4 regions of the Cupriavidus sp. GW822-FHT02D05 genome follow, and region 4 is predicted to be linked to each of the others. Evidence: predicted binding sites of a transcription regulator. Region 4 holds the regulator's gene; each other region holds the start of a gene.
The links. The regulator FNR, encoded in region 4, switches genes on or off when oxygen is low (the NO sensors DNR and NnrR bind a similar motif). The targets are predictions, from matches to a motif close to TTGATNNNNATCAA.

Region 1 (7,929 bases), on a different contig from region 4:
CCACCTGCTCTGGCGGCATAGGACTTGACACCGGTGGCCGCTACGGATCCCGTGGCATAGCTTTGCTCGATGTGCCCCAAAGCGTTCCCGATCAGGCCACCAACAGCGTCGCCCCCACTGACCGCTCCCGTGGCAAAAGAGGCCGACAGGTAATCAGAAAAAGGACTGACGTATTGCCCGAACAGCCCGCCGACCGCGAGCTTGCCGGTGACCGATCCGGTTGCGTAACAGGAAATAGGACTACGCATTGGAGAATGAAATCGGAGACTTTTATATAGGCTCCGACTCTATCCAACGGCCAGCCAGAAAAGCTGACAAGTCCTGACATTGGCAAAAACGACCCCACGAGCGACCGCGCTGGGCTAAAGTCCCGCCGGCCGTCCGCCTCGCACTGCTACGATGGCCGGCGCTGCGCTAACGGTCCGTTGGGGGATGACGCGCTCGGGATGACGCGCTCGCAAAGCACCTTGGAGACAAGGATCGCTAAGCGCGTACGAGATAGGCCTGGCGCAGGCGCTCGGCATCCACCTTGAGCACGTCGCCCAGGTAGGCATCGATGCCGCCGTAGTCCTGCTCGATGGCGTGCATCGAGGCTTCCAGGTAAGAGGCCTTCACCGCCAGCAGCGGCCACATCACCGCGGGATCGACACCGAACTGCGCCGCGCCGGCGCTCATCTTCTGGTTGAAGCCCTGGTTCCAGTGATTCGATTCCAGGTAGTTGGCCATGATGATGCCGCGCTCCACGCCCAGGCCGGCCAGCAGCAGCATCGAGGCAAAGCCGGTACGATCCTTGCCCGCGGTGCAGTGGTACAGCAGGTTGCCGCCCTGCTCCGCAGTCTTCAGGAAACCGCCAAAGGCGGCCTGGTACTTGCGCGGAAAGTCACCATAGACCTCCAGCATGAAGGCTTCCATCTGCTGCGCGCTGCCGTCGCGCAAACGCGGCATCAGCTCGGCCATCGACATACTGCCTTCGAGCACCGGCGTGGCGACCCAGCGGAAGGCCTCGCCAAAGGGGCTTTCCGCAGCGGTCTTCTCACCGGCCGAGCGGAAGTCGATCACCATGTCCAGCTGCAATGCGCGCAGCCGTTCCATATCCGCCGCGCTGGCCAGGCCCGGGTTGCCGCTGCGAAACAGCTTGCCGGCACGCACGCGGTGGCCGTCGCGCGTGGCGAGGCCGCCAAGGTCGCGCAGATTGACTACATTGTCCAGCGCAAGCGCTGCGTTGCCCGGCACGCCGGCACCTTGTGATGGCGCATCGGCCATGTTTTCCTGCATCGTGTGTCCCTGCCCTGTCTTTGTCGTTCGGTGGCGCGCGCACCGCACGTGTCGGCGGCTCAGCGCGCGCGATAGGCCGGCACATGCCAGCGCGTATGGCATCCAGCAATATAACGGCGATCGAGCTTCGCCACCAGTTTCCACACGCTCATCGGGTCCACATCGTCCAGATCCAGGTCGACCCAGGCCCAGGGATGCGCACCGTCGCCCTCGCAGATCAGCTCGATGTCCTTGACCCGCACGTAGGCGGCCAGCGCCGTGCGCAGCGCGGATGCGTCGACTTCGGCGCGTAGTCCTCTCACTAAAACCTTCATCATGCACTCCAAAGTTTTCAGATCACGTTCGGGCGGCTCATTAGTGTGCGGGGCTGCCGGTTGTTGTGCTCGCTGCGCAACGCCCGCAAGCCCTTGTATCGCAATGATCTGAAAGTCTGACCGCTTGGCGCATCGAAATTTCCCTGTGCGAGCCGGTTCTTTGATCCGCGTCATATGCGCCCGGATCCACCCTCGACAGGCACTGTTGGCCGGCACGATAATTTCCCCATGTCGAACGCGGCAGCCCGGCCGCAAGCCGGTCTCCCGCCTTCGCCAGGTCTTCACGGAACGCCGCCGAACGACGCCGCCACCCTGCCAGTCACAGGCTAGCCATCTGCCCGCGCGTGACGTCCGCCTTCCCGTGTCGAACCAAGATCAACAAGACAAGAAAAGGGAAAGCGATGACAGACCCGCGCACTCCAACCCAAGCCGTCCGCGCAGCCGCCCCCACCGCTATCGGTGTGGCTGCCGCCGTGCCGCAAGCCGCGCCCGGCAAATCCACGCCATGGGGGCTCTACGCCGCCGTCCTGGTACTGATCGGCATACTCGCCCTGCCCCTGCCCCCGGACCTGCCGGTGGCGGGACATCGCATGCTGGCAATCCTCGCCTTTGCCATCGTGGTGTGGATCACCGAGGCGGTCTCCTACGAGGCCAGCGCCATCATGATCACGTCGCTGATGGCCGCACTGATCGGCTTTGCGCCCACGGTGGCGGACCCGGCCACGCAGTACGGCACCTCCCGCGCGCTCGGCATGGCGCTGGCAGGGTTCTCCAACACCGCGCTGGCGCTGGTTGCCGCCGCCCTCTTTATCTCGGCGGCAATGACGGTGACCGGGCTCGACCGGCGCATCGCGCTGGTCACGCTGTCGGCCATCGGCACCAGCACGCGGCGCATCCTGATCGGCAGCATCGTGGTGACCATCGCGCTGTCGCTGGTGGTGCCGAGCGCGACCGCGCGCAGTGCCTGCGTGGTGCCGATCATGATGGGCGTGATCGCGGCCTTCGGGGTCGACAAGAAATCCAATATCGCCGCCGGCATCATGATCACCGTGGCTATGGCCACCAGCATCTGGAACGTCGGCATCCAGACCGCCGCCGCGCAGAACCTGCTGACGGTGGGCTTCATGGACAAGCTGCTGGGCGAGCGCATCACCTGGCTGCAATGGCTGATCGCCGGCGCGCCGTGGGCCATCGTGATGTCGGTCGTGCTGTATTTCCTGGTGCGGTTCCTGTTGCCCGCTGAAACCGAGGCCATCCCCGGCGGTAAGGAAGCCGTGCAAAAGGAACTCGCCGGGCTGGGCCCGATGAGCGGCCCGCAGAAGCGGCTTGCCGCCGTGTCCATCGGGCTGCTGCTGTTCTGGGCGACCGAGGGCAAGCTGCACCAGTTCGACACCGCCACCGTGACCTTCGTCGGCCTGGTGATCCTGATGATGCCGCGCATTGGCGTGATGGACTGGAAGACCATGCAGCAACGCACGCCGTGGGGCACGCTGATCGTGTTCGGGGTAGGCATCAGCCTGGGTACCGCGCTGCTCACCACGCAGGCCGGCCAGTGGCTGGGCAAGTTCGTGGTGGCCAACTCCGGGCTCGCCACGCAAGGCCCGATCCTGGTGTTCGCCATCCTGGCCGCCTTCCTGATCCTGATCCACCTCGGCTTTGCCAGCGCCACCGCGCTCACCGCGGCGCTGCTGCCGATCCTGATCTCGGTACTGCAGACGCTGCCGGGCGATATCAACCAGATCGGCCTGACGATGCTGCTCGGCTTCACCGTGAGCTTCGGCTTCATCCTGCCGATCAATGCACCGCAAAACATGGTTTGCCTGGGCACGGACACCTTCAACGGCAAGCAGTTCGCCAAGGTCGGCATCCCCGTGACGGTGATCGGCTACGCCCTGATGCTGCTGTTCGCCGCCACCTACTGGCGCTGGCTGGGCTGGATCTGAGCGCACACCGGGACAAGGAACGAACATGAAGATAACACTGCAATCCGCCACCCGGCTCGCCCGCGACCTGCTCGCCGCGCAAGGCGTGCCGACCGACATCGCCAACGACGTGGCCGAGCACCTGGTCGAGGCCGACCGCTGCGGCTACACCAGCCACGGCCTGTCGATCCTGCCCAACTACCAGCGCTCGCTGGCAACCGGCAACGTCAACCCGGCGGGCCGCGCCGAATGCGTGCTCGACCGCGACAGCCTGCTGGTGTTCGACGGCAACGGCGGCTTCGGCCAGCACGTGGGCAAGCGCGTCATCGAGACCGCCATCGAGCGCGTGCGCCAGCACGGCCACTGCATCGTCGCGCTGCGCCGCTCACACCACCTGGGCCGCATGGGCCACTACGGCGAGATGGTGGCCAAGGAGCGCTTCGTGCTGCTGAGCTTCACCAATGTGATCAACCGCTCCCCGGTGGTGGCCCCCTACGGCGGCCGCACCGCGCGGCTGACCACCAACCCGCTGTGCTTCGCCGGGCCGATGCCCAACGGCCGCCCGCCCCTGGTGGTGGATATCGCCACCAGCGCCATCGCCATCAACAAGGCCCGCGTGCTGGCCGAGAAGGGCGAGCCCGCGCCGCAGAACAGCATCATCGACAGCGAAGGCAACCCCACCACCGATGCCGGGGCCATGTTCAGCGAACACCCGGGCGCGCTGCTGCCCTTCGGCGGCCACAAGGGCTATGCGCTCGGCGTGGTAGCCGAGCTGCTCGCGGGCGTGCTGTCGGGCGGCGGCACCATCCAGCCGGAGAACCCGCGCGGCGGCGTGGCCACCAACAATATGTTCGCGTTGCTGATGAACCCGGAACTGGACCTGGGGCTGAGCTGGCAAGGCGCGGAGGTGGAAGCCTTCGTCAACTACCTGCACGACACCCCGCCCGCCCCGGGCTTTGACAGCGTGCAATACCCGGGCGAGTTCGAAGCCGCCAACCGCGCGCTCACGACCACCCACCTGGACGTGAACCCTGCGATCTGGCGCAACCTGGAAACCCTGGCAAAGGAGCTTGGCGTGGCGCTGCCGGCGGACTGAACCGGCGGGGCGGCTTGAGCCGGGGCAGGGACATGGCCGGTGCTGGCACAATACGGCCCATGGAACGTCTCTGGTCGAATTTTCTCAAGCTGGTGCTGCTGCTCATCCTGGGCGCGGCCCTGCTCGGCACGCTCACCGTGCTCGTCGCTCAGCGCCAGCTGCCCACGCTGGACGCGCTCACCACTTTCCGCCAGTCGCCCGGCTACGTGCCCATCGGCGAGATACCGCCCAAGCTGACCCAGGCGGTGGTAGCCATCGAGGACGACCGCTTCTACCTGCATGACGGCATCGACTATGTCGGCGTGATCCGCGCCGGCGTGGCCAACCTGTCCGATGAGCTGTCGCAGGGCGCCTCCACCATCACCATGCAGGTGGCGCGCAATTTCTTCCTCTCGCGCGAGAAGACCTACACCCGCAAGCTGTATGAGGTGCTGCTGGCTTACCGGATCGAACACGCCATGAGCAAGGATGAGATCCTCGAGCTCTACATGAACAAGGTCTACCTTGGGCAAGGGGCCTATGGTTTTGCCGAGGCCGCCGAGACGTATTTTGGCAAGCCGGTGGGCGAGCTGACTTTGGCGGAATGCGCGATGCTGGCCGGATTGCCGAAGGCGCCTTCGGCGAATAACCCGGTGGTGAATCCTCGGCGCGCCCGGCAACGGCAAGCTTATATCTTGCTGCGAATGCTGGAGTTGGGGAGGATTGGGAGGGGGGAATATGATGCGGCGTTGTTGGAGCCGTTGAGGTTGAAGTAGGGGATGGATTGGTGATGGGGGGGTGGTCGCTGTTTGATTGCTGCGGCGATGGCATCTTGCACCCAAGGGCGTACGACATCCCCCTGCGGGGGCTGCCGGTCACTCTTCTTTGCGTCGGCAAAGAAGACTAACGAGAAGAAAGCCGACCCTGCCGGGCGCAGAGCAATAAGGCTTTCGAATATCGGTGGTTACGTCGTACGGCCCCGAGTGTCGGCTAGCGTGTTCTACCGGCTCAAAGGGCATCGCAATTGCATGACCTATGGGTTACGTCGTGAGGCCCCTGACCTCGTGCGCGGTGACCATTCCCACATCTGCCGTTCGCGGGGCGAAGTGCTGCGCCGTTTCGGGTGTGGCTGGTTTCGTGGTTTTGTCTCAGTGGACGAGCGTCGTGGGTGTGAGCACGGCCCTCGCGGACGGGCCACGGTGCCCACCACGAAACCAGAGGGGGGTGAAGCAAGGTGCCGCTCGCGCCGGTACGGCAGGGCATCAAATGGCCGGGCGCCCGCCGCCAGAGACAAAACCACGAAACCACCAAGGCAGGCAGGATCGTGGTGCTACGCGCCGCGAACGGCAGATGGTCGAACGCGCACCGAGCAAAGCGATCAGGGGCACCACAACGTGACCATTGAGTCATGCATTTACGATGCCCTCCAAGCCGGTATGGCAAAGGCCAGCCAACACTCCGGGCCGTACGACGCAACCACCGATATTCGAAAGCCTTATTGCTCTGCGCCCGGCAGGGTCGGCTTTCTTCTCGTTAGTCTTCTTTGCCGACGCAAAGAAGAGTGACCGGCAGCCCCCGCAGGGGGATGTCGTACGCCCTTGGGTGCAAGATGCCATCGCCGCAGCAATCAAACAGCGACCACCCCCAACAACCTTCCCCCAATCACTCCAACGCCCCCCGATACCTCGTCACCGCCAACAACACAATCTCATCCAGCCCAGCATCTTCACTCCCATCCAGCCGCGCCAGCAAAGCGCGCCGCATACGTGGCTCCCAGAAGCGCTTGATATGGCTGGCGATATCCGCCACCGCTTCTTCGCGGTCCGGCATGGCTTCGAAGAAGGTGCCGATCTGGTTCGCCATCTTGACGAGGTTGTCGGAGTTCATGCTTGTTCCGTCCTGCTGTGCAAACGTTGGGGGTGGGAGTAGACCACGTGCCGGCCGGCGCGTACAAAGCCGGCCAGCGTGACGCCGGCATCGATCGCCAGGCGTACCGCGAGCGCGGTCGGGCCGGATACGGCGGCCAGCACGCCGACGCCGGCGCCGGCGGTCTTCAGCACCATTTCGTAGCTGGCGCGGCTGGTCACCAGCACGGCGCCGCGCGAGCGGTCCTCGCCGGTGCGTGCCAGCGCGCCGATCAGTTTGTCGAGCGCGTTGTGGCGGCCCACGTCTTCGCGGACCAGCGCAACCTGGCCGTCGGCGCGCAGCCACGCGGCGGCGTGCGTGGCGCCGGTGTGGCGCAGCAGTTCCTGCCGGGTCTGCAACTGCGCGAATGCGGCGTACATCGCCTCGTCGCTGAAGCTGGCGCCGCCGCTCACGGGTGCCGGGGCGCGCATGACTTCCTGCAGCGATTCGGTGCCGCACAGGCCGCAGCCGGTTCGGCCCGCCATGGCGCGGCGCCGATCCTTGAGCGCGGCGAAGGCTTGCGCCGCGATGCGCAACCGCACCGCGATACCTTCGGGGCGGACCTCGGTCTCTATCTCATAAACATCGCGCGGGCTGGCCACCAGCCCTTCGCTCAGGCTGAAGCCCAGCGCGAAGTCTTCGAGATCGGCCGGCGAGGCCAGCATGACCGCATGCGAGATGCCGTTGTACTCGAGCGCAACCGGCACTTCCTCGGCAATCTCGTCGTCCTCCAGTGCCAGCTCGCCGAGGTGGCTGCGGCTGACCGCGAAGGTGCTGTGGGTGGCCGGCTCGGCGTCGGCCATGGCGAGTTCGCAGAGTGTCATGCCGGCCCTGCCTCGGCGCTGGCCGCCTGCAGCAACTGCATCTGCTGATCGTGGAAATCGCGGTACTGGCGCTGCCATTCGGACGGCTGCGCCACCGGCATGACCTGCACCGCGGTGACCTTGTACTCGGGGCAGTTGGTCGCCCAGTCCGAGTTGTCGGTGGTGATCACATTGGCGCCGGACTCGGGGAAGTGGAAGGTGGTGTAGACCACGCCCGGCTGCATGCGCTCGCTGACGATGGCGCGCAGCACGGTTTCGCCCGCGCGGCTTTGCACGCCGACCCAGTCGCCGTCCTTGATGCCGCGTTCCTCGGCGTCGTGCGGATGGATCTCCAGGCGGTCTTCGTCATGCCACATCACGTTCTCGGTGCGGCGTGTCTGTGCGCCGACGTTGTACTGCGACAGGATGCGGCCCGTGGTGAGAATCAGCGGGAACTTGCGGTTCACGCGTTCGTTGGTGGGCACGTAGCGGGTGATGATGAACTTGCCCTTGCCGCGCACGAATGCGTCGATGTGCATGGTCGGCGTGCCCTCGGGCGCGGCGTCGTTGCACGGCCACTGGATGCTGCCGAGTTCTTCCAGGCGCTGGTAGCTGACGCCGCTGAAGGTGGGCGT
Region 2 (7,929 bases), on a different contig from region 4:
CACCGCTGCTTTCTGCCCATCACGGCGCAAGCCATACTTGATTGCATGGATTCCATGACGCTTCCTGAACGCCTGACCGTCCTGCTGCTCGAGGACTCCGCCCTGATCGGCGCGCGGCAGGCCAGGATGCTGAGATCGATCAAGGAAGTGGAACTGCTCGCGCTGGCCCGCGAGCCACGTGCCGCACTGCTGGCCGCGCAGATCCTGCTGCCCGACATTGTCATCCTCAGCCTGAGCAGGTATGGCCGATCGGGGCTGAGCGCACTGCAGGGCCTGCGAAGAATGCGCCGCCAGGCGACCGTGGTCGTCCTGAGCAACTGCCCGGCGCCGCCAATGCGCAGTGCTTGCCTGCGGGCCGGCGCGTCGTACTTTTTCGACAAGACCATGGAATTCGACGCGTTGCGCAGCACCCTGCTGCGCCTTGCGGCGCAGAAGATAACCGCTCGGGCGGCGGCACCGGAACACGCCGCGGCATAGTGCGCGCAGGCCTTTGCCCGGCATCGGCGGCAAACGCGCCCGACAGCAGGGGCCAGTCCGGGCGGCCAGGGGCAAGAGATAAGAGACCAGAGACCAGAGACAAAGGAATCAGCCATGTCAGCGTACCTGCAACAGCAAGCGAAAGCGCCTGCGGCGATGCCCCAGGCCTTTCACAGCCCCCAATTGCTGGATTTCCTGCCCCTGGAACCCACCCCGCCGGCCACGGTGTCCCATAAGGCAAATTGCTCAAGCTGCGCCATGCGCGCCATCTGCATGGGCGGCAACCTGAACGATGCGGATCGCTCCAGGCTCGATACCGTGATCCACAACTGGCGCATGGTCCGGCGCGGCGAAGCGCTCTACCGGGCCGGCGACGCCTTTCAGAGCATCTACGCGCTGCGTTCCGGATCGTTCAAGACGGTGTTGGCGCACCAGAACGGCTGCGAGCAGGTCAGCGGCTTCTTCCTCACCGGCGAGACGCTCGGGCTGGATGGCATCTGCACGGAGCACCACGCCTGCGACGCCATCGCCCTGGAAGACAGCGCGGTGTGCGTCATTCCCTTCCATCTGCTAGAAGCGCTCTGCCGCGAAATGCGCTCGCTGCAGCAGCACGTGCACCGCATGCTAAGCAGCGAGATCGTGCGCGAATCGGGCGTGATGCTGCTGCTCGCCAGCTTGTGCGCGGAGCAGCGCGTGGCGGCATTCCTGCTCAATATCTCGGCGCGCCAGCATGCGCGCGGCTACTCCCGGCGCGACCTCGCGCTGCGCATGACGCGCGAAGAAATCGGCAGCTACCTGGGCATGAAGCTCGAGACCGTCAGCCGCACCTTGTCGCGCTTCCAGCGCGACGGCCTCATCGAGGTCAAGGGCAAACGCGTGACCTTGCTGGATCTTGACGCGCTGGACCGCATCTAGGCGGGCGCCGTTGCGCAAGCCGCCCCTGCCAGCCTTGTGGAAGCAGTGAGCGCGTGGCCCGCCATCTTGCGCGCCTGGTTGACGTTGGCTTGACGTTGATCAGGAAACGCGCACGGTTCGGCTTGCGGCTGCAAACGTAGTGCCTAGACTGGCAGAAAGCTGCCGCGGCGTGCCCGCGGCGCTCACCTTTTCCGTGCTCCGCCTTGCACTTCATTGCGCCTGCCTTTTTGCGCCGTCCTGTTTGCACCTTCCTTGTTTCTCTTCCCGGGGGTCGATGCCATGACCATCAAGATCGTCTTTGCAAAAACCATCCCCTCGTATCGCCCGGCCGATCTCTGTCTCGAGTGCGCTGCCAGCGTCGACGGCATCCCGGCCAGCTACGCGATCACGGCGGAGGCACTGGAAGACCACTTCGGTGCGCGTTCGTACCGGCCGGACGACCTCATCCAAGCCTTCGAAGGGCACCGCGAGGATATCGAATGCGTGGCGCAGCAGCTGTTTGAAATGACCGCGGCTCACCACATCGTGCTGCACAGCGGTCATTTCCGTTTCGCGCTCTAGACCTGGCTGGGCGCCGGCTGGCGCGGCGCCTCGATGGCAACGGCACCGATTGCCAGCAACGGATCGGACAGGCGCATGGCATTCCAGGCATGCATCGAGGCGGCAGGCGCGACCGAGTCGGCCTTGGGCCTGGGCGGCCGCCACCACTCCGGTCCCGGCGCGCAGCCAGCGCAAAGCATGGCCGCCAGGCAAGCCGCAAGGCCGCGCCGGCGCACGCAGCCGCCCGTGGCACCTTGGTGGGGAACTGTCATCTTCATCGCCGCCTCCGGTTGCCGGCGCTTGCGGGCACCGGCTTGTCACGCCCGTGGCCTGCCGCGCCGAATCCTCGTTCCGCTTCAATATAGGCGCGTGGTTGCCACTCGGCTTGATCCGCATCAAGCTAACTTCCGGGCACGCGCATAGCATGGGTACATGACCTGCCCGATCGGGGAGACAGGCACCTGGGAGAGCGCGGCATGGAACCGGCGGCACTCACGCAAGCGTTGATGCGACCCGCGGCTTACCGGCATCCGGTGGGCAAGGTCAGCCTCATCGAGACGCACATCTCGCAAGTCTTCCTTGCCGGACCCTTTGCCTACAAGGTGCGCAAGCCCGTGCGCCTGGACTTCGTCGACTTCGGCACGCTGGCCGCCCGCAAGGCGGATTGCCAGGCCGAACTCGAACTGAATCGCAGGATGGCGGCGGCGCTCTACCTCGGCGTGGTGCCGATCGTGGGGGGACCCGGCCCCGGGGAGGTCCGGGTAGGTGGTACTGGCCAAGCGCTGGAGTACGCGGTAAAGATGCGCCGCTTCCGCCAGCAAGACCTGTTCTGCGCGATGGCACAGACGAACCGGCTAACCGGCACCCATGTCGAGACGCTGGCCCGCCGGCTTGCCGCGATCCACCTGGCCGCGCCGGTCGCCAGCGGCGGCACGGGGCATGGCACACCGGCACGGATCGCAGCGGTGGCGCAACAAGCCATGGCGGGCGTTGCCGCCCTCGCCTCGGGCACCGACGCGGCGGCACACGTGGCGGCGCTGCTGCGCGAGCGGGCCGTGGCGCTGCAACCGGCATTTGCCAAGCGGCTGGCAAGCGGCCATGTCAGGGAGTGCCACGGCGACCTGCACCTTGGCAACATCGCCTTGATCGACGGCGAGCCCACGCCATTCGATTGCCTGGAGTTCGATGCCGGGCTACGCTGGATCGACACCATCAGCGATACCGCCTTTGTTTTCATGGATCTGCTCCATGCCAGCCGGCAAGACCTGGCCTACTGGCTGATCAATACCTATCTGGAGTGCAGCGGCGACTATGCCGGCCTGGCGATATTGCCGTTCTACACGGCGCTGCGCGCCGTGGTGCGCGCCCGCGTGCTGCTCGAGCGGGCCCACCAGCGCAGCGCGGCGGGAACCGGCACCGCCGCGGAAATGGCGGCGGCGCAGATGCGCTGCAACGATCTGCTCGCGCTGGCCAGCGCCGCGCTGACGCGCAATCCGGGTGCGATCACTATCATGCATGGCCTCTCGGGCAGCGGCAAAAGCACCGTTGCCCACCAGCTCGCGCTGGCCGCGGCCATGGTGCGCGTGCGCGCCGATGTGGAGCGCAAGCGCCTTGCGCTTGCACATGGCCATCAACGTGGCGATAAACGTGGTGATCAACTGGGCGATCAACTGGGCGATCAGTTTGCCGATGCACCTGGCGATCCGGCCGCGCACGGCGACCTTTACACGGCGCAACGCACTGCCCGCGTCTACCGGCGGCTGCTGGCAATCTGCCGGCTAGGCAGTGGCGCCGGATTCCCCATGATTGCCGATGCGACCTTCCTCGCGCGCGCCGAGCGGCGGCGCTTCGCGTCGCTGGCCGCGCGCCGGGGCGCTGCCTTTTCCATCGTCGACTGCAATGCCGGCCTGGCCACCCTGCGCGAACGGATCGTCACACGCGCGCGCCAGGGCGGCGACCCTTCAGAGGCGGACCTCCAGGTGCTGGAGTGGCAGCGGCGCGCGCAGGAGCCATTGGGCAGCGATGAATGGCGCCATGTGGTGCGCATAGGCGAGACCGTCCTGTCCGGCTGATGGCGGTTCGTGGAAACTTGCCCCCTCAGGCTTCCTTGGGCGATAGCCATGCTGGCCGCTGCGCGGCGCCGCTGCGGCCGTTGGCGGCTTCCACCTGCTCGGCAAACGCGCGCAGGGCCTGCATTGCCGCCCCGCTGGCCACATCGGCCTGGCGCAGCGCCAGTACCGGCGACGGCGGCTCCGTGGCCAGGCGGGCGATCTCCTCTGCCGCCCTGAAAGCGCCTTGCCGGGCCATCACGCAGATCACCGACGTCTTGCAGGCCAGCGGCATGTGGTCGCGCAGGAAGCTGCGCATGGGCGCAGCCAGGTGGCCGACCCAGATGGGCGCGACGATGACAAGCCGCTGGCAATCGTCCAGCGCCGGGCCGGCGTAGCGGTAGCCTACATGCCGCTGCAACAAGATATCCAGCACGCAGCGCGCATCGCCCAGCAAGCCGGCGCGGCTGGCCTGGTCGCCGACTTCCGCCAGCGGCCAGCCGGATTGCGCCGCCAGTTCTTCCGCGGCCTGGCGCGCCGTGCCGGTGCGCGAGTAATAAACGATCAGGATCTTTTCCATCGATGGCTCCTCAGCTCTCGATCCGGGTTATCCGCGTGCCGACCAGCGACAGGCTGATCATGATGCCGCCGTTGGTCAGCACGAAGCCCACAATATCGCCCCGCACGGTATTGCTATCCACGCTGGCACCGATGCCCAGGCTCAGGACGGACACCGACCCGTCCACGCCCACGGTCCAGCCCTGGCTGGCACGGAAGCGTTCCAGCGCCTGCCCGGTCAGGAACACCAGCACCACGGCCCTGGATGCCATGCCCGCCTGCGCCCCGAGCGAGGCGCCAATCAGCCGGTAGTAGGCCTTGTCCCCGCCTGCGCCATGCATCATGCCGTCGCCCTGCTCCACGCCCGCCACCGCGCCGCCAGCGAGCACATCGGGAAAGACCAGCACGCCGCTGGCCTTGTCCAGCAGGGCCCGCGCGCCGGGGTTGCGCGCAGTCAGGCGCGCCAGCACGGCTTCGCAGCGTGCATCGAGCTCGTCGGCATCCAGCACGCGCTTGTCGGCGGCTGAACCCGCCCACGCGGCCGCCGGCAAGCCTGCTGTGCAGCACAGCACGGCAGCCGCGGCGAGCGCCCGGCATGCCAGGCGCCGCCGCCTGGCGGCAGCCGGCAACGTGGAGGTCATGGCCTCACCGGCGCGCCTGATGCCGGCTTTGCGCCGGCGCTCGGCTCAGCCTGTGGCGCGTGCACCAGCAGTACCGGCTGGCGGCATTGCCGGACCAGCGCTTCGGCGACGCTGCCCATCAGCAGGCGCCGCACGCCGCGCCGACCGTGCGTGCCCAGCACCAGCAACTCCGCCCCGGTCTGCTGCGCCACCTGCTCGATCGCATTGGCCACGTCGCCCAGCGCCAGGGCTTCATCCACCATCAGCGTCTTGCATGACACCTGCGCTGCCGCCGCCTTGGCTTTGGCTTCGTCCAGCAGGATCTGCCCGCCTTCGAGCAGGCCGGCACGCAGGTCTGTCAGGTCGATGTAGCCGACCTCGTACCTGAGGTAGCTGTTATCGATCACATGCACCACGGTGAGTTCCGAGTGCATCGCCGCGGCCAGGCGCAGAGCCTCCTCCAGCGCCCGATCGGCGGACTCGCTGCCATCCACGGCAACCAGGATCTTGCTGTACATCTTGTACCTCCCGATAAAAAAGACAGGCGCCGCAGCTTGCAGCCGACGCTTCCAGTTTGTACGCCCGGGCAAGCGCGGTGTTGATGTAGATCATGGCATTCGCTGCTTTCCCGGGCAACGGGTCGTTTCTGCGCCTTGCGCGCATCGCCAGGCCGCTTGACGTGCATCAATACGCCCCGTGCCCAGCCCTCTAAGCTGCTAATGGAGGCCGCTCCCATGCGCGCTTTCCTATCGACATTGCAACATGGCGACATCCAGCCAGGAGGCACGGACCATGTACCAGAGAATATTGCTCGCGGTGGACGGCAGCCGCTCTTCGGACCTTGCGCTGAGCCAGGCCATCACGGTGGCCAAGGCGACCGGCAGCGAGGTAAAGGTGCTCTTCGTGGCGGACGACAACGATATCTTCTTCACTGCGGGCAGCTACGACCCGCGCAAACTGATGGAAGGCATCCTGGCCGCGGGACGCGATGCGCTGGCAGCGGCCGCCACGCGCCTGGCGGATGCCGGCATCCCGCATTCGACGCTGATCCTCGAGAAGCCCGTTTCCCCCGGGCAGATCTCCACCACGATCGTGGAGCAAGCCGACCGCTGGAATGCGGACCTGATCGTGATCGGCACGCACGGCCGCCGCGGCTTCCGGCGCCTGGTCATGGGCAGCGTGTCCGAAGGCGTGGTGCACAAGAGCAACAAGCCGGTGCTGATGGTGCGCAGCGAGATCCAGGAATGAGGACGCCCCGGGAACGACGCGTTGAACGATGCGCTGAACGATGCGCTGAACGACGGGAATCATGCCGGCGGCGGGCGGATTGATGCGAGGCGCCTCCCGGATCCGACGCAACGGCGTGGCCGCGCCCCGGGTCCTGGCCGGCCTGCTGGCCGCATGGGCCTTGAGTTGCCATGGGCTCGCGCTGGCCACACAGGCAGCGCCAGCAGCGCTCTGGTTTTCTCAGGGCCATCCCAATGCCCAGGCCTGGCAGGCCGCCGGCATCCTCGACGGCGCCACGGCCGACGGGCTGGAACCCCGCGATTATGATGCCGACGGCCTGCGCCGCGCGCTGGGCCAGGCCGCGGACGGGCCGCCGTTGGCGCCCGAAGCCGCCGCCTCGCTTGACGAGAGGCTGACAGCGGCGATGCAGCGCTATCTTGCCGACCTGCACGGCGGCCGGGTCGATCCCGGCACGATCCACGAGAAATTTGCCCCGGCGCCGGACCGGCAGTTCGATCCGTCGCGCCTCCTGCGCGCAGCCATCGCCGGGCAGGACCTGCCCGAGGCAGTCCGGCAGGCGGCGCCGTCGTTCCCGCTCTACGCAAGCTTGCGCGCGGCGCTTTCACGCTACCGCGCGCTGGCAGGCCACCCGGCCTGGCAGGCACCGCTGCCGCCGCTGCCTGGCAGGAAGCTGGCGCCCGGGCAGGCCTACGCCGGGCTGCCGGTGCTGGCGCAGCGCCTGATCGCGCTAGGCGACTTGCCCGCCGCCACGCCAGTCCCGGAACGCTATCAAGACGAACTGGTGGAGGGCATCAAGGCGTTCCAGGTCCGCCACGGGCTGGAGGCGGATGGCGCCATCGGCGCGGGCACGTTCGCGCAACTGAACGCGCCGCTCGCCGGCCGCATACGGCAGATCGAACTGACGCTGGAGCGCCTGCGCTGGACGCCCCTGCTGGAGGGCCCGCGCATGATCGTGGTCAACGTGCCGGAGTTCGTGTTGCGCGCCTACGAAATCCACGGCGGCGCCATCCAGGTCAAGGCGGAAATGAAGGTGATCGTGGGCAAGGCGCTCGATACGCGCACGCCGCTGTTCAAGGAGGACATGCGCTTCATCGAGTTCAGTCCTTACTGGAACGTGCCGCCGTCCATCGCGCGCGCGGAAACCGTGCCCCGGCTGCGCCGCGATCCCGGCTACTTCGAGCGGCAAGGCTTCGAGTTCGTCACTGGCGACGGCAAGGTGATCACCACCCTGTCGGCTGCCAGCCTGGATGCCGTCCAGCGCGGCCAGCTGCGCATACGGCAACGCCCGGGGCCGATGAATGCGCTTGGCGACATCAAGTTCGTCTTCCCCAACAACGAGAACATCTACCTGCATCACACGCCCACCCCGCAACTGTTCGCGCGGGACCGGCGCGACCTGAGCCACGGCTGCATCCGTGTCGAGGCGCCGGAGGCGCTGGCTGGCTTCGTGCTGCAGGACACGCCCGGCTGGACCGAGGCGCGCATCCGCGAGGCCATGGAGAAGGGAGAATCCAGCACGCTGC
Region 3 (7,929 bases), on a different contig from region 4:
CGGCTCAGCGCAAAGGCGGCGCCCAGTACTGCGTCGTGGACGTTGCCCGTATGGGACCACTGCCCGGACAGCCCGTAGTCATGCGTGTTGACGGTCGAGGTGTTGAGCACCGCGCCGGCCGGCGCGGCGCCTGGCTCGCAACCCGCATTGCCGGCGTTGCCCTGGCAGCCAAGCAAGGTGTCGAGGTAGTCGTCGCTGACGTCCCCGGTGCTGGCCTTTGCGTGCCCCAGGCGAGCATAAGCCGTCAGCGCGATCTGGTCCTCGGCGTTGAGCTGGTGCGTGCCGTTGAGCGTGACCTGCAGCGAGCGCGTGCGGGTGAGGTCGGGCGCGGTGTAGATGGCATTGCGCTGGCTGCCGTAAATGCTGTCTGGCAGCAGGCCATTGCCGGACAGGCTGCTGCTGCTGCCCAGCACGCTCACGCTCCATTGCGTATCGGTGGTCGAGCGGCCGACCTTGGCGAACAGGTTGCCCAGGCTGCTGCCGGATAGCTGGCGCCAGCCGTCCTCGCGAAAGCCCGTGCCCGCCACGAAGGCGTGCCAGCCATCGCCAAGCATCTTTCCCCCGCTCACGTCGAGCCGTGCGCGGCCGTGGCTGCCGAGGCTCAGGTCGGCCTCCACGCCGGGATGCGTTTCGCCGGACTTGGTGGTCAGCGCCAGCGCGCCGCCAAGCGCGTTGAGGCCGTAGAGCGGATTGCTGCCGGGCACCAGCGTGATGGTGCTGATGGCGGCCTCGGGGATCGCCGTCCAGTCGACCACATCGCCCAGCGCGCCATTCTGGCGTACGCCGTCCAGGTAGAGCGCGATGCCCTGCGCCGCGCCCAGGGTGGAGGACAGGCGGTAGCCGCGATAGAGAATGTCCTTCTGGAACGGGTTGCCCTGTACGTCGTTGATCACCACGCTGTCCATGGTCTCGCCGAGGAACGAGGACAGGTTGCCAGACTTGGCGCGCTCCATGTCGGCGTCCGTCGCGGTTTGCACATTGCCGGGAAACGCCTCGCGCGGGATGGAGAACGACGGCAGCGGCGCGGGCGCGACCACGGTGACCTCGCGCAGGTTGTGGACCTCGTCGCCAGGCGCTGGCTGCGGCGTCTGGGCGGCCACGCCCGCCGGTGCGCCTGCAGCCAGCGCCGCCAGGGCCACCCGCGCCGCCCGCGCCACCTGTGCGCATGCGGCTGCCCTACGCTGCGCGGCCGGCGCGAGCCTTGAGCGGCGCGGACAGGGGAGGGCGGGGGCCATTACCGTCTCCGTGGGGACAAGGACGCAAGGGCGGGGGATCGCGGGTGATGCAAGTGCTACTTACTGTAGTGCACAGGGTGGCAAGCGCCAAATCGATCACGCGGCGGCAACGGGGCGGCGGCGCGCGCTGCATTTTTCGCCTAGAGTTTGAAGGCGTGCCAAGTGCACCGCACCCGCTTGCTGTGTTGCAGCACCACGATGTTTGATGGTCATCGGATCGAGGAGTCCGCCATGCCGTTTCCAGAGCGCATCGAAACCATCAGCCGGCAGCGCCGCCTGCTCACCGGCAGCGTGAGCCTGGCGTTGCTGGCGATGTGGCTGGGGATCTCGCCCTCGCGCTTGCGCGCGCAGGCTAGCCGGGACAGCGCCCTCGTGCCCATCGGCGTGATTGGCTCGGGCCGCATCGGCAGCACGGTAGGCGGCCTGTGGGTGAAGGCAGGCCATCCCGTCCTGTTCTCCTCGCGCCACCCGGATGAACTCAAGCCGCTGGTCGAAAAACTTGGCCCGCTTGCCCGCGCGGGCACGGTGGCCGAGGCGCTGGCGTTTTCCAACGTGATTTTTCTTGCCGTCCCTTACAAGGCGTTGCCTGAGATATCGGCGGAGTATGGCAAGGCCTTTGCCGGCAAAGTGGTGGTGGATGCGACCAACGCCGTGCGTGCGCGCGATGGCGCTGTTGCCGAAGAGGCGATGCGCAAGGGCATCGGCATCACCACCGCAAAGTACCTGCGCGGCGCGCGTATCGTGCGCGCTTTCAATTTCATGGGCGCCACCAACTTCGCCAATCAGAACCACCGGGCCGAGGGCCTGATCGCGGTGCCGATCGCCGCCGATGATCCGAAGGCCCTGCGCATCGGCGAGCAACTGGTGCGCGATGCAGGCTTCGAGCCGGTGGTGGTCGGCCGGCTTGCCACGGCCGACAGCTTCGCCCCGGGCGGGCCGCTGTTCCATCAGATCGGCTCGGCCGACGCCATGCGCGCGCGCATGGCGGAGCAGGGCGGGAAGATGGTGGCGACGCCTAAGTAATCATGCCGGCGCCACCGGGCCTCAGGTCTGAGCCATGCCGCCATGGGCGGCGGGCCCGTGCGGGGCTTAGCCGTGCCAGGCGCCCTTCATCCAGACCCAGCCGCCACCCTCGAAGCGCCAGACCCAATGCCCGGGCACCCAGTAGGCATGCTGCGCGGGCGGGGCAACCGTGATCTGTTCCACGATCACGGGCGGCATCACCGGCACCGCCTGCTGGACCCAGCGGCCGTGCACCCAGAACCAGTCGTTGCCTTCCCACTTCCAGTGGCCCGGCACCCAGTTCCAGCCGTAGGCAGGCGCGGGGCCGCGGTCTTCGTGCACCGGCGGCGGCATGTTGCGGACCATCTGGTGGGGTGGCGCAGGCGCCGGCTGGCGTACTACCACGCGCTCGGTCACGCAGCCGGCAAGGCTGCCGAGCACCGCCAGCGAGGCGAGCGCCGGCAGGGCGGCGCGGAGCAGGCGGCGGCGTGCCGGCGCATGGGGTTTGCTGATTGCCATTTGTCTTTGTCCTGTTTGTCCTGTCGGCGCTGATTTGCGCTCGGGCGTTGTCCAAGGGGCGGCCCCGGGTCGGGATGCGCAATGACCTTGGGACCGATACCTTGCTTAACGAGGCAAGCGCCGCTGTGCGGGACAAGCGCGCGGAAAGACTTTGTAATTGAGTATTACGCGTCCCAAAAGACAAACCGCAGCCAGGGCGGCTGCGGCAGGTGGTGGGGGTGGTGGTGGGTTATGCCGGCACTGGCGCGTTGGCGCTGGTCTGCCGGCCGCGGAAGTCCGTCCAGCAGAGTGCCTTGAAGTCGTACAGCTTGCAGCGGCGCGCGGTATGGAAATACCAGCGCCAGGTGAAGTTCTGGATGATGATGCGGCCCGGCAGCGCATGCTCCAGCAGCGCCTGGGCGCGCTTGAGGCGGTACAGCGGCACGCTCATGTCCACGTGGTGCGCGGTGTGCTCCATGATGTGGTGCAGCGCCGCGCCGATGCCATAGCGAAAGCGCAGGTGCACGGTGGTGGAGACGAAGGGCTGGGCACGCGCCCACATGGCCTTGGTGTCGTACCAGGCCACGCTGGTGTGGGTGTGGTGCACGTAGAGCACGAAGCCCACGGTGAAATTCCAGACCAGGAACGGCAGCCCGAAGCCCAGCCCGACCAGCAGCGCCACCGACTGCCCGGTGGCGATGGCCAGCCACGCCAGCGCACCGATCCAGGCCACGCCGAAGAGCGCCACCAGCGTGCAGTCCCACATGAAGACGGCGCGGCGCGTGGGCATCTGGCGGCGGCTGGGGAAGAACATCTTGAACCACCAGATCTCGACCAGGTAGTACAGGCCCGCGCCAAAGCCGGTGCGGTAGACCCGCTCCAGCGCACGGCGCCAGCGCGGCAGGGCCTGGAATTCCTCGAGCGAGTAAGGCTGCCAGACGAAGTCGAAGCCCTTGAGGTTGGAGTAACCGTGGTGAACCACGTTATGGCCCACTTCCCACAGGCTGTAAGGCGTGAGCGACGGCAGGAAGGTCAGCCGGCCCAGCCATTTGTTCAGGCCACGCCGGGGCGTCAGGCTCTGGTGGCAGGCATCGTGGCCGATGATGAACAGGCGGGCGATGATCAGCCCCGTTGCCACGCTGGCGGCCAGCTTGGCGAGCCAGTGGGAGAACAGCACCACCCCGGCCAGCGCGGCCAGGAACAGCGCGGTGTCCAGCGCGAACAGCGCCAGCGCGCGCGGCGTGCTGCGCGCGCCAAGCGGGATCAGCCAGCCGCGGATGATCTTGCGCGAGGGCAGGGGGACGTCAGGGGAAATCGGCTCCGGAAAGGAAGCTTGCTGCGTGGCAATCATGCAAAAACCTTCAGTTGTCGAACGCGGGGTCGGGCTGGGCCCGAGACTGGCGGTGCACGGCCACAGGGCGGCCGATGATGTGACAGCTTAGAAGTATTGCATGACAGGGGTGTTGATCCGGGTCAAGCCCGCGAGGCCGGACCCGGTGCCACCTTGTTAAAAGTGATGATTAGTGCGCGGCGGAGGCTGGCGCGCTCGCCGGCTCGCCCATCACATACACCTCGCCGATGACGCGGTCGTCACCCAGCATGGCGAAGGCGAACAACTGCTCTTCCAGCGTTTCCGAGCGCTCGCTGCGGCGCGCGATCAGCGGCGTGGCCTGCGGATCGAGCACGATGAAGTCAGCCTCGCAGCCCGGGGTGAAGCTGCCCACGCGCTCGCTCCAGCCCAGTGCGTCGGCGGCGGCGCGGGTGGCCAGGTAGAACATGCGCAGCGCGGTGAGGTGGTAGCCGCCCATGCGCGCCACCTTGTGGGCGGCGTTCATGGTACGCAGCATCGAGAACGAGGTGCCTCCGCCCACGTCGGTGGCGAGCGTCACATTGAGGCGGTGCGCATCCGACTGGTGGAAGTCATAGAAGCCGCTGCCCAGGAACAGGTTGGAGGTGGGGCAGTGCGCCACCGCCGCGCCACTGTCGGCCAGCCGCTTGCGGTCGTCCTGGTCGAGGTAGATGGCGTGGCCGTACAGCGCGCCCGGGCGCAGCAGGCCGTAGTGATCGTAGATGTCCAGATAGCTGCGGGCTTGCGGGAACAGCTCGGCCACCCATTTCACTTCGTCGCGGTTTTCCGCCACGTGGGTCTGGATGAAGGCGTCCGGGTAGGCCTTGGCCAACTCGCCGCAGGCTTGCAGCTGCGCTTCGCTGGAGGTGGGCGCGAAGCGCGGCGTAATGGCGTACGACAGGCGGTTCTTGCCGTGCCAGCGCGAGATCAGGTCGGCCGAATCGCGCGCGCCGGACTCGGCGGTGTCGCGCAGGAATTCGGGGCAGTTGCGGTCCATCATCACCTTGCCGGTGACCAGGCGCAGGTTGCGGCGGTCGGCTTCGGCAAACAGCGCATCGGCCGAGGCCGTATGCACGGTGCTCCAGGCCACGGCGCTGGTGGTGCCATTGCGCAGCAACTCGTCGGCGAAGAAGCCGGCCACGGCCGCCGCATATTCCGGCTCGGCAAAGCGGCGCTCCTCGGGGAAGGTATAGGTCTCCAGCCAGTGCAGCAGGCCGGGCGAGGGCGAGGCGATGATGTCGGTCTGCGGGTAGTGCACGTGCGTGTCGATAAAGCCCGGCACGATCAGCTTGCCGCGGCGGTCGATCACTTCGGCGCCAGCCGGGATCTGGTCGGCCAGGTCGGCATGGTTGCCAACCGCGGCGACATGCCCGGCGGTGACGATCAGCACCCCGTCTTCCCAATACTGATACGCGTCGTCATGAAACTGGGGGTCGCGCAGGAAGTGCAGCACGCGGCCACGGATGGCGCGGGTGATGGACTGGGTGGGGGGCGTGGTCGTCATATCGATGTCTCGTCATGCGCCGGCGCGCGCATGGCGCGCCGGCATCTTGGTGTGAGCCGCGCTTCAGGCCGTGGAGGCCGCGGCGGGCAAGGGGGATTGCCAGAAGTGGTCGACTTCGGCGAGGAAGGCAGTCTTTTGCGAGGCGGGCAGGAACGACGCCTCGAAACTGTTGCGCGCCAGCTTGTGGCCATCGGCCGCGGTCAGCGGCAAGGCTTCGAAAGTGGCTTCCCAGTTCGCGTTCATATAGCCGCCGAAATAGGCGGGGTCGTCCGAGTGCAGCGTGACCAGCACGCCGGCTTCCAGCAGGCGGTGCAGGGAGTGGTCGCGCAGGTCGGGGTAGACCTTGAGCTTCTGGTTGGACAGCGGGCATACCGTGAGCGCCACGCGCTCGCGGGCCAGCCGCTCGACCAGTGCCGGGTCGTCGATGGCGCGCACGCCGTGATCGATGCGCTCCACCTTGAGGATGTCGAGCGCGTCGGTCACGTATTGCGCCGGGCCTTCCTCGCCGGCATGCGCCACCAGGTGCAGGCCGAGCTCGCGGGCGCGGGCAAACACGCGGGCGAACTTCTCCGGCGGGTTGCCCTGCTCGGAGGAATCCAGCCCGATGCCGACGAAGCGGTCGCGGTAAGGCAGCGCGGCTTCCAGCGTGGCGAAAGCGTCTTCCTCGGAGAGGTGGCGCAGGAAGCAAAGGATCAGGCTGCTGGAGAAGTCGTACTGCGTGCGGGCCTGGGCGAGCGCGTCGGAAATGCCGTCGATCACCACATGGATCGGCACGCCGCGCTCGGTATGGGTCTGCGGGTCGAAGAAGATCTCGGCGTGGCGCACGTTGTCGGCGACGGCACGCTGCACGTAGGCCATCGTCATGTCGAAGAAATCGTCCTCGGTCAGCAGCACGCTGGCGCCGGCGTAATAGATGTCGAGGAAGGATTGCAGGTCGGTGAAGGCGTAGGCCTCGCGCAGGGCTTCCACGCTGGCGTACGGCAACTTGACCTTGTTGTGCTGGGCCAGCCGGAAGATCAGCTCAGGCTCGAGCGTGCCTTCAATGTGGACGTGCAGTTCCGCCTTGGGCGTCTGGCGGATACGGTCTGCGAGCGCGGCATCGAGCGTCATGGGGTTCCTTTTGCGGTCTTGGTTTGCGTCGAGCTCGTCGCTTTGCCGCCGCGGCTGGCGACGAGCGCGCCCAGATGGGCGAGGCGCTGGTCGCGAACCTGCAGCAACTGGGCGACGATGGCAACCGCAATCATAGCCGGAGCCTTGTCCGTGATGCCGCAGACGCCCATCGGGCACGTCATTTCCGCAAAGCGGGAAGGGTCAATCCCGTGCTCCGCCATGCGGTGCTCGAAGCGCGCGCGCTTGGTCTTGGAACCGATCAGGCCGAAGTAGGCGAAGTCGTCGCGCCGCAGGATGCGCTCGCACAGCGTCTGGTCCAGCGCGTGGCTGTGCGTCATCACCAGGAAGTAGCTGCCGGCCGGCGCATGGTCGACCACGGCTTCGGGGATGTCGCTGGCTTCCGGGGTGACGTTGTCGGGCAGGTCGGCGGGGAACAAGGTGTCGCGCTCATCCACCCAGTGCACTTGGCACGGCAGGTTGGCCAGCACCTTGACCAGCGCATGGCCCACGTGGCCGGCGCCGAACAGCACCACGTGCAGCGCGTCCGGCACCAGGGTGTCGGTCCAGCCGCCGTCCGCCTGCAAGGCCACCGAGGGCAGCAGCGCTGGCGCTGCGGCGTGTTGCACCGCGCCGGTGCGCGGCACCGTGCGCATCAGCGCGCGTCCGGTGCCGAACGCGGCCTGCACCGCGTCCAGCCACGGCAGGTCGGCTTCGCCCAACACCTCGAAGGCGAGCAGCACCACGCCGCCGCAGCATTGTCCCAGCGCCGGGCCCAGCGGGATGCGCACGATCTGCCGCATCGCGTCGCGCTCGGCCAGCATGGTGCGGGCGATCTCCATGCCGCGCCACTCGAGATGGCCGCCGCCGATGGTGCCGACCAGTTCGTTGGCGGTCACCAGCATGCGCACGCCCGCCTCGCGCGGGGCGGAGCCTTTCACCTCGGCGATGGTGACCATCGCCACCGGCACGCCCGCGCGCACCCAGCGGGTGGCGTCGGCGAAGCGGAAGGGTTTGAGGGGCGCGTCCTGCATGGTGATGCCTTTTTAGGTTGATGCTCTGGGTGAAGCTTGTTACTTCAGCTTGTTACTTCAGCTTGTTACTTCGTTACTTCATTTCGGTCTTCAGCGAAGATGGCCCGTGGGAGAGGGCGGGCGCATCCGCAAGCCGCTGTCTCCTACTGCACCACCCGCACCGCCCGCACCGCGTCCACCGCATCCAGGATTGCCTCGCTG
Region 4 (7,929 bases):
GACGTCAAGCAGGTGGCGGCCGACCCGGCGGCGCGCGAGATCGGGCAACGCCTGTTTCTCAACTACTGCGCGCAATGCCACGGCTCCGATGCGCGCGGCAGCCGCGGCTTTCCCAACCTGACCGATAACGACTGGCTGTACGGCGGGGAGCCCGAGACCATCACGCAGACCATTACCAAGGGCCGCAACGGCGTGATGCCGTCGTTCGCCTCGACCATCGACGGCAAGCTCGCTGGCGACGTGGCGCAATACGTGCGCTCGCTGTCCGGCCTGTCTTACGACCCGATCCGCGCCTCGCGCGGCGAGAGCACGTTCAAGTCCACCTGCGCGGCCTGCCATGGCTCCACCGGCAAGGGCAACCAGGCGCTTGGCGCGCCTAACCTGTCGGACCGCGTGTGGCTGTACGGCAGCTCGGAGGCGAACATCGTCGACGCCATCCTGAAGGGCCACAACAACCATATGCCGGCGCACGAGGAAATCCTCACGCCAGAGCGTATCCGCATGTTGACGGCCTATGTCTGGGGCCTGTCCAACACCGGCGGCGCAGGCGAGGGGGCGAAGCAATGAGCCACTGCGCTTATGCTTGTCAGCCGGGCCCGCACCGCGGCGGGGGTGTTCGCCCATGAACGCCCCCGGACCGGAGCCGCTTGAAAGGAACGGGGCCGCGTGGGCGCCGCTGCGAGCGCCCACGCCTGATTCGGCGGACGCGGAAACGTCGGACGAGACCCTGTACGAAGTCCGCCGCAAGATCTATCCGCGCTCGGTGTCGGGTGCGTTCTCGAGCTGGCGGGTCTGGATGGTGGTCCTGACCCAGCTGTTCTTCTATGGCATGCCCTGGCTGCAGTGGAATGGCCGCCAGGCCATGTTGTTCGATCTCGGCGCGCGCAAGTTCTATATCTTTGGCCTGGTGCTGTGGCCCCAGGACGTGATCTACCTTGCCGTGCTGCTGGTGATCTCCGCGGTGTCGCTGTTTCTCTTCACGGCGATCGCGGGGCGGCTGTTTTGCGGCTACGCTTGTCCGCAGACGGTGTACACCGAGATCTTCATGTGGATCGAGCGGCATGTGGAAGGCGACCGCTTTGCCCGCATCCGCCTGGACGGCGATCCTTGGAGCGTGCGCAAGCTGCGCCTGAAGGCCACCAAGCACACGCTCTGGATCGTGATCGCGCTATGGACGGGCTTTACCTTCGTCGGCTATTTCTCGCCCATTCGCACGCTCGGCGCGCAGGTGCTGAGCCTCTCGCTGGGTCCGTGGCAGACGTTCTGGATGCTGTTTTACTCGTTTGCCACCTGGGGCAACGCCGGCTTCATGCGCGAGCAGGTCTGCAAGTACATGTGCCCGTATGCGCGCTTCCAGAGCGTGATGGTGGATCGCGACACCTATGTGGTCACCTATGACGTGGGCCGCGGCGAGCCGCGCGGCAGCCGCTCGCGCAAGGCGGACCACAAGGCCGCCGGGCTGGGCTCGTGCGTGAATTGCAGCATCTGCGTGCAGGTCTGTCCTACTGGCATCGATATCCGCGATGGCCTGCAATACGACTGCATTGGCTGCGGCGCCTGTATCGACGCCTGCAACCAGGTCATGGACAAGATGGCTTACCCGCGCGGGCTGATCCGCTATACGTCCGAGAACGCCATGCGCAGCGCGCTCTCCGAGACCGTGGCGCGCAAGCGCCTGGTGCGGCCGCGCACGGTGATCTACTCGGTGATCTGGCTGGCGCTGGTCGCCGGCTTCATGGCCTCGCTGGCCATGCGCACGCCGCTCAAGGTCGATATCATCCGCGACCGCGGCGCGCTGGGGCGGGAAGTGGAAGGGCGCTGGATCGAGAACGTGTACCGGCTGCAGCTGATCAACACGACCGAGGCGCCAATGCGCGTCGCCGTCAGCGCGGGCAGCGATGAGCTCAAGGGCCTGGCTGTGGAATATGATCACGCTGCCGGCAACCTGGAGCCCACGTCCAATCGCCTGATTCCCATCCGGGTGCGCGTGCCGATCGAGTCCGCGGCGCAGGGCACGCACAAGATCGAGGTCACAGTGACCGCGGTGCCCGACGAGGGCGCGGGGAGCCATGGCGCGGAGATTCGACAGAGCACCAGCTTTATCGTGCCGCGCAATCTATGAGGCGGCAGGGACGCTGGTTGCACCAATCCGTACGCAACATACGCGATCTAGATCTAGAGGAGGCCAGATGACGCAGCAAAGTAATCCCTGGTGGAAGGAGCCATGGCCGTGGCTGCTGATGAGTGGGCCGTTCGTGGCCATGGTGGCCTGCGGGGTCACGATCTGGCTGGCCATGACCCATCCGGATCCGCCCATTGAGGAAGGGGTGGCGCGCCACGGCCTGGTGGTTGAGAAGGCGGGCAGCGCGGCACGCCAGGCAGCGCCGGTCGCGGCGCAAGCGAGGTGATCATGAGGCTACGCTGGCTGATGTGGGTGCTGTGGCCCGCTTTCCTGGTCGCCGGGCTGACGACCGCGCTGGTATTCTCCATGGTCGATCCCGGCGACCTGCGCTTCTTCGGCCAGCCGGTCGAGGCATCGCGGGAGGCGGTCTACACCGTGGGTTTCCTGATCGCGTGGGTGCTGTGCGCGCTGTCGAGCGGCTTGACGCTGTACACCATGCCCACGCGGCTGGCGGACACGGACGAGCTGGAGTGATTGCGATGCGCGCCTTGCCGGTTCAGGCCAGCAGGCGCGGCATCGCGGCGAGCCGCCGCGGGCGAGGGCGGCGCGCGACGTGCAGGTCAGCAGGACTTGTTGACGATCTGCTTGATCCCCACCATGTCGACCAGCTTGACGTGGCGCTGGCGGATCTGGATCAGGCCGGCTTCCGCAAAGCGCGAGAACAGGCGGCTGACGGTTTCGAGCTTGAGCCCCAGGTAGCTGCCGATTTCCTCGCGGCTCATGCGCAGCACGAACTCGGAGGCCGAATAGCCGCGCGCGGACAAGCGCTCGGACAGGTTGATCAGGAAAGCGGCAAGCCGCTCCTCGGCGCGCATCGATCCGAGCGTGATCAACATGACCTGGTCCTGCGAGATCTCCTTGCTCATCAGGCGCATGAACTGATGCTGCAGCGACGGCAGGACGTTGGACAGCGTCTGGAGATCGCCAAAGCGTACCACGCAGACTTCGGTATCTTCCAGCGCGGTGGCGTCCGACGCATGCTGCATCTCGCCAAGGCCGTCGAGGCCGACGACTTCGCCGGGAAGGTGGAAGCCCGTGATCTGCGAGCGGCCGTCTTCCATTGTCAGGTGGGTCTTGAGCGTGCCGAAGCGGATCGCGTAGACGGCGGTGAGAGGATCGCCGAGGCGGTACAGGGTTTCGCCCTTGCGTACGCGCACCCGGTCCTGGACCAGCGTATCCATCTTTTCGAGGTCCTGCTGCGACATGCCGACGGGCAGGCAGAGCTGGCCGAGCGAGCAAGTGGAGCAGCGGGGCGACATCTCGGTAATGGGAATGGTGGTGAGCAATTGGGGCCTGTCGGTTTAGCGCAGTCAGTCAAGCGCGATGTGGCGGGCGCATTGAGTTGAGAGCTTGACGTTGAGAGTCGTCGGTTGGAAGCGCTATCCACATCGGCCTGGCGCGCGGGTCTTGCGGCAGTGCGCTATCTGTGCAGCGCGGCTTGCCGTGCCCGTCGTCATGTTGTGCGAGCGCGCTGGTGTGCGCGGGCGCAAGGCCTCATGTTGATAGCGCCTCTTGGAGCTGCGGGGGCGCGTTCGCCGCATTTTACCGCGCCAGACGTTGCGATTGTGTGATTGGGAGGAGAAGTTGACCATAGGCGTGCTTATCAGCGTATTTACCTTGGCTTTGCTGGGCGGCGTGCACTGCGCCGCCATGTGCGGCGGGATCGCGCTGGCGGCGGAGCAGGGCGGCGTTGCGCGCGTGCCTGCCACGGTGCTCCGGCGTCCCGGCCATTGGTTGCTGGAACTGCTTGTCATGCATGCCGGGCGGCTGAGCATGTATGCGGTGCTGGGAGGCTTGCTGGGCGCCCTTGGCGCCGGCGTCTGGAAGACGCAGTACCTGCCGCTGCAGCGCTGGCTGTTCGGGGTCGGCAGTGTAATGCTGGTGCTGTCGGGCTTGTGGATGTTGCGCGGGCGCACCATGGGTACGGGTTGGCTGGAGCGGCTCGCCGCCCGGGGCGCGGGTGGCTTGCTGCGCGGCCTTGGTGCCGTCGGGGCGCGCTTGCCGGCTGTGGCCCGGGCGTATGGGCAGGGCCGGTTGCTGCGCCGCTACGGCATGGGGCTAGCCTGGGGGCTGGTCCCGTGCGGCATGGTGTACGGTGCTCTTGCCATGGCGTTGCTGGCCGGCAATGCCCCGTCGGGCGCGCTGGTGATGGCCGTGTTTGGCCTGGGCACCCTGCCGAACCTGCTGGTGATCTCGGGCCTGTCCGGCTATCTCAGGCAGCTTTCGCGGCGCCCGGCGTTGCGGGCTGGCGCTGGGCTTGCGGTGGTGGCCTTTGGCTTGGCCGGGGTGGCGCGCGCGCTGCTTTTGCCTGAGACGCTTGCCGCGCATGGATTCTGCCTGGTCTTCTGAAGCGCTGCTTCGTGGTGTATCTGTCACTTCTTCGCTGAGGTAGCTGTGCGAATCGGTTGCAGGTTTGCCAGGGAATGCCATACAATCGCAAGAACAGCGATATCGCGCACGTATTTCATCGTGGCATCGTCAGGTAGCATCCGCTGCTCAGGGATGCATGCCAGGAACACCCAGGCAGGCATCAGCGCCAGGGACCGTTCCCCATCCGCCGTCCGGTTCAAAAGATTCGGTTCAAAAGACCAGCTACGGCAGGGCGGGGTGAAATAGGCCAGCAGGCCCGATATCCGTATTTTCTTGCACCCGGCGCGTTCGATGATAAACGCCGCGCCGGACAGGTCCGCCACATCAGGGGGAAGGCGCGACGCAAGGGCTCCGTCGACTGGCAGATAATGCCGGTGGCCGGGCGATCTCCTGCCGGTCAGGTCCGGCACCCGATGCAATAAAAGAAGGCGCACGGCTGGCATGCATCAAGCATGCGGTTGGCTGCGCGGCCAGATGGCGGTGGCAATCCCTACCGCTGAACCCGCAATCTCCAGTGCGCCCGGGATCAACCGGGGCGCAGGTGCAAAGACAGGCTGCACGCAATCAACATGAATACCCAAGAGGCGAAGATCGTCCTCGAGACCGCGCTGATCTGCGCGCAGGAACCCTTGCGCGTCAATGACTTGCGCCGGCTGTTTGCCGACGACGTCGGTGCCGACACCATTCGTGTGCTGCTCGAAGAGCTGCGCCGCGACTGGGAGCAACGCGGCGTGGAACTCGTGGCACTGGCCAGTGGCTGGCGTTTCCAGAGCCGCCCTGTCATGCGTGAATACCTGGATCGGCTGAATCCTGAAAAGCCGCCCAAGTACTCCCGCGCCGTGATGGAGACGCTGGCGATCATTGCCTACCGGCAACCGGTCACGCGGGGCGATATCGAGGAAATCCGTGGTGTCGCGGTCAGCACCGAAGTCGTGAAGAAGCTCGAGGACCGCAGCTGGATCGAGGTGATCGGCCACCGTGACGTGCCCGGGCGGCCTGCGCTTTATGCCACCACCAAGAACTTCCTTGATGACCTTGGCCTGCGCACGCTCGATGAATTGCCGCCGCTGGAGGACATCCAGGCCCAGGCGCAGGTCGCGCTGCTGAATCAGGAGCCGATTGACTTCGAGGCGCTGGGCAAGGTGCCGGCGGATAGCGACGAAGAGGCATTCGCGGAACCTGGCGCTGATCAGGCCGGCGCTGCCGCGCTGGTTGCGGCGGATGCCGGAGAGGGTGAACCGACCTCTTCCGGCGTGGTTGCCCACGACGGTCTTGCGGCCGGCGCCATGGATGGCATCGCCGATTTGGTGGATGCGTTTGAAAGGAAGGAGGCCTTGGCGCAAGCGGAAGCCGGGTTCACACCCGCGCCCGAGGCCGAGGCGGAAGTGCCGGCGACGCCCGGGCCAGGCAGTGAGCCAGGGAGCGAGCCGGTGTCCGCCGAGCCCGCCGGCGCGCTGTCTGGCGACATAGCCGCGGAGCAAGCCGTCGAAGACGGTGAAACAAATGAGCAAACGGACACGCCCGCCAACGGTTACCACGTACAAGTGGCCTCCGGCGAGCAGGCGTCCGAAGTCCCGGGGGCGTCCACGACGAATCCGGCGCACCCCAGCGAGCACGACGAGCACGACCAGCGCGTGTCCAACTGAACACCATGCAACATCCGAATGTGAATACCTTGTCCGATTCTGATCAAGACGTCCGCCAGGCGGATACGCCGGCCGGCGATGCCGGCAATGGCGCCGAAGGCGGCGCCGGCACCGATGGCGCGCCGCGCCGCAAGGGCCTGCGCCGTGGCTTGCGCAATCTGGTGGCCACGCGCCGCCAGGCCGCGCAGGACCGCGACGGCGACCGTGCCGCGGACGGCGGGGCGGCAATCCCTGCGGGCGGCCCCGATGCGGGCGCCGCGCAAGACGCGCGTGGCGACGGCGCAAGGAAGGGACGTACGCGTGGCAAACGCAAGCTCGCGGAAGGCGAGGCTGTGCAGGCCGGCGAGCAGCAGGGCGAACGCCCGGCGCCGCGAGGCCGCCGGAACTTCAGCGGTGACAATGCCGAAGGCGCAAGCGAAGCTGGCGGAGAAGCCACGGGCGAGCGCCAGCGTGACGGCGCGCGCGCCAACCCGAACGGGAATGGCGCCCGCAAGCGCAAGCCGCAGCAAGGCCTGCAGCCGCAAGGCGCGGCTCGCCGTGGTGGCGCCGAAGGGCAGCAAGGTGGCCCGCGCCAGCAAGGCAAGGGTAACAAGGGCAAAGGCGGCGCGCAGCGCCCAGCCGCGGGTGTGCCTGAGAAGGCGCCCGCCGCCGCGAGCGGCGAGGACCTGTTCCGCTTTGTCATTTCCGGTCAGTACGACCAGGAAGAGTCGAGTGGTCCGCAAGCCCGGGTCAAGCCGGTGCGCGAGCTGTCTGCAGACGATGATGCGCCCAAGCTGCACAAAGTGCTCGCCGAGGGTGGACTGGGCTCGCGCCGGGAAATGGAAGAGCTGATCCTGCAGGGCCGGGTTTCGGTCAATGGCCTGCCTGCCCACATCGGCCAGCGCATCCTGCCGGCCGACCAGGTCCGGGTCAACGGCAAGCTGATTCATCGCCGTGTGTCGTCCAAGCCTCCGCGCGTGCTGCTGTATCACAAGCCGTCCGGCGAAATCGTCAGCCAGTCGGATCCGGAAGGCCGTCCGACCGTGTTCGACAGCCTGCCGCGCATCAAGGCAGGGAAGTGGGTGGCCGTGGGCCGCCTCGACTTCAACACCGAGGGCTTGCTGATCTTTACCTCCTCGGGCGATATCGCCAACAAGTTCATGCATCCGCGCTACGGCGTGGAGCGCGAATATGCGGTGCGCACGCTGGGTGAGCTGGCCGAGGCCGATCGCCAGCGCCTGCTGCATGGCATCAAGCTCGACGATGGCGAGGCTAATTTTCTGCGCATCGCGGACGGTGGTGGCGAAGGCATCAACCACTGGTACCACGTGGCGCTGACCGAAGGCCGCAACCGCGAAGTCCGCCGCATGTTCGAGGCCGTCGGCCTGACCGTGTCGCGCCTGATCCGTACCCGTTACGGCCAGTTCCTGCTGCCGCGCGGCCTGAAGCGCGGCCGCTGGCAGGAACTCGCGGCGGACGACGTGCGCGCGCTGATGGCATCCATCGGCCTGAAGGCGCCGTCCAAGGGGGATAGCGGTCCCCGCGGCGGCAGCAAGGTGGGTGGCCGGCAGCAGCGCACCGAGGCAGCCATTGCCGGCATGCCGATGCCGACCGGCATGGACGGCCTGCCGCGCGTCAACCGCGGCAACGGCCCGCGCGGCAGCGGTGCTGGCCGCGGCCAGCCGGATCCGATGCAAACGTCGATGGGCTACATCGGTGGCCCGACCCTGCTGACGTCCCATACCACCAAGC

Region 1: a site for FNR is predicted at 1,750-1,763, ahead of AC1RQK_RS30700 (DASS family sodium-coupled anion symporter). Genes of this name have one in related genera too.
Region 2: a site for FNR is predicted at 5,833-5,846, ahead of AC1RQK_RS17545 (universal stress protein). Genes of this name have one in related genera too.
Region 3: a site for FNR is predicted at 4,199-4,212, ahead of AC1RQK_RS15960 (fatty acid desaturase). Genes of this name have one in related genera too.

The regions. Positions count from the first base shown of each region.
Region 1 is NZ_JBXAOE010000029.1:15,797-23,725, forward strand. Features, by position in the region: gene AC1RQK_RS30690 (tyrosine-protein phosphatase) at 484-1,275, opposite strand; gene AC1RQK_RS30695 (RNA-binding protein) at 1,335-1,589, opposite strand; gene AC1RQK_RS30700 (DASS family sodium-coupled anion symporter) at 1,991-3,532, shown strand; gene AC1RQK_RS30705 (Ldh family oxidoreductase) at 3,558-4,607, shown strand; gene AC1RQK_RS30710 (transglycosylase domain-containing protein) at 4,667-5,362, shown strand; gene AC1RQK_RS30715 (formate dehydrogenase subunit delta) at 6,249-6,473, opposite strand; gene fdhD (formate dehydrogenase accessory sulfurtransferase FdhD) at 6,470-7,315, opposite strand; gene fdhF (formate dehydrogenase subunit alpha) at 7,312-7,929, opposite strand, start outside.
Region 2 is NZ_JBXAOE010000012.1:90,025-97,953, reverse strand. Features, by position in the region: gene AC1RQK_RS17585 (response regulator) at 46-477, shown strand; gene AC1RQK_RS17580 (helix-turn-helix domain-containing protein) at 592-1,392, shown strand; gene AC1RQK_RS17575 (DUF1488 family protein) at 1,672-1,953, shown strand; gene AC1RQK_RS17570 (hypothetical protein) at 1,950-2,204, opposite strand; gene AC1RQK_RS17565 (bifunctional aminoglycoside phosphotransferase/ATP-binding protein) at 2,409-4,004, shown strand; gene AC1RQK_RS17560 (flavodoxin family protein) at 4,030-4,560, opposite strand; gene AC1RQK_RS17555 (lipid-binding SYLF domain-containing protein) at 4,571-5,179, opposite strand; gene AC1RQK_RS17550 (universal stress protein) at 5,176-5,676, opposite strand; gene AC1RQK_RS17545 (universal stress protein) at 5,951-6,406, shown strand; gene AC1RQK_RS17540 (L,D-transpeptidase family protein) at 6,489-7,929, shown strand, end outside.
Region 3 is NZ_JBXAOE010000011.1:5,162-13,090, reverse strand. Features, by position in the region: gene AC1RQK_RS15975 (TonB-dependent receptor) at 1-1,235, opposite strand, end outside; gene AC1RQK_RS15970 (NADPH-dependent F420 reductase) at 1,467-2,258, shown strand; gene AC1RQK_RS15965 (hypothetical protein) at 2,325-2,756, opposite strand; gene AC1RQK_RS15960 (fatty acid desaturase) at 2,986-4,086, opposite strand; gene guaD (guanine deaminase) at 4,256-5,587, opposite strand; gene AC1RQK_RS15950 (adenosine deaminase) at 5,651-6,697, opposite strand; gene xdhC (xanthine dehydrogenase accessory protein XdhC) at 6,694-7,728, opposite strand; gene xdhB (xanthine dehydrogenase molybdopterin binding subunit) at 7,872-7,929, opposite strand, start outside.
Region 4 is NZ_JBXAOE010000007.1:245,083-253,011, forward strand. Features, by position in the region: gene ccoP (cytochrome-c oxidase, cbb3-type subunit III) at 1-567, shown strand, start outside; gene ccoG (cytochrome c oxidase accessory protein CcoG) at 623-2,122, shown strand; gene AC1RQK_RS11980 (membrane protein) at 2,190-2,408, shown strand; gene AC1RQK_RS11985 (hypothetical protein) at 2,411-2,656, shown strand; gene fnr (fumarate/nitrate reduction transcriptional regulator Fnr) at 2,743-3,468, opposite strand; gene AC1RQK_RS11995 (sulfite exporter TauE/SafE family protein) at 3,767-4,531, shown strand; gene AC1RQK_RS12000 (hypothetical protein) at 4,555-4,995, opposite strand; gene scpB (SMC-Scp complex subunit ScpB) at 5,122-6,198, shown strand; gene rluB (23S rRNA pseudouridine(2605) synthase RluB) at 6,204-7,929, shown strand, end outside.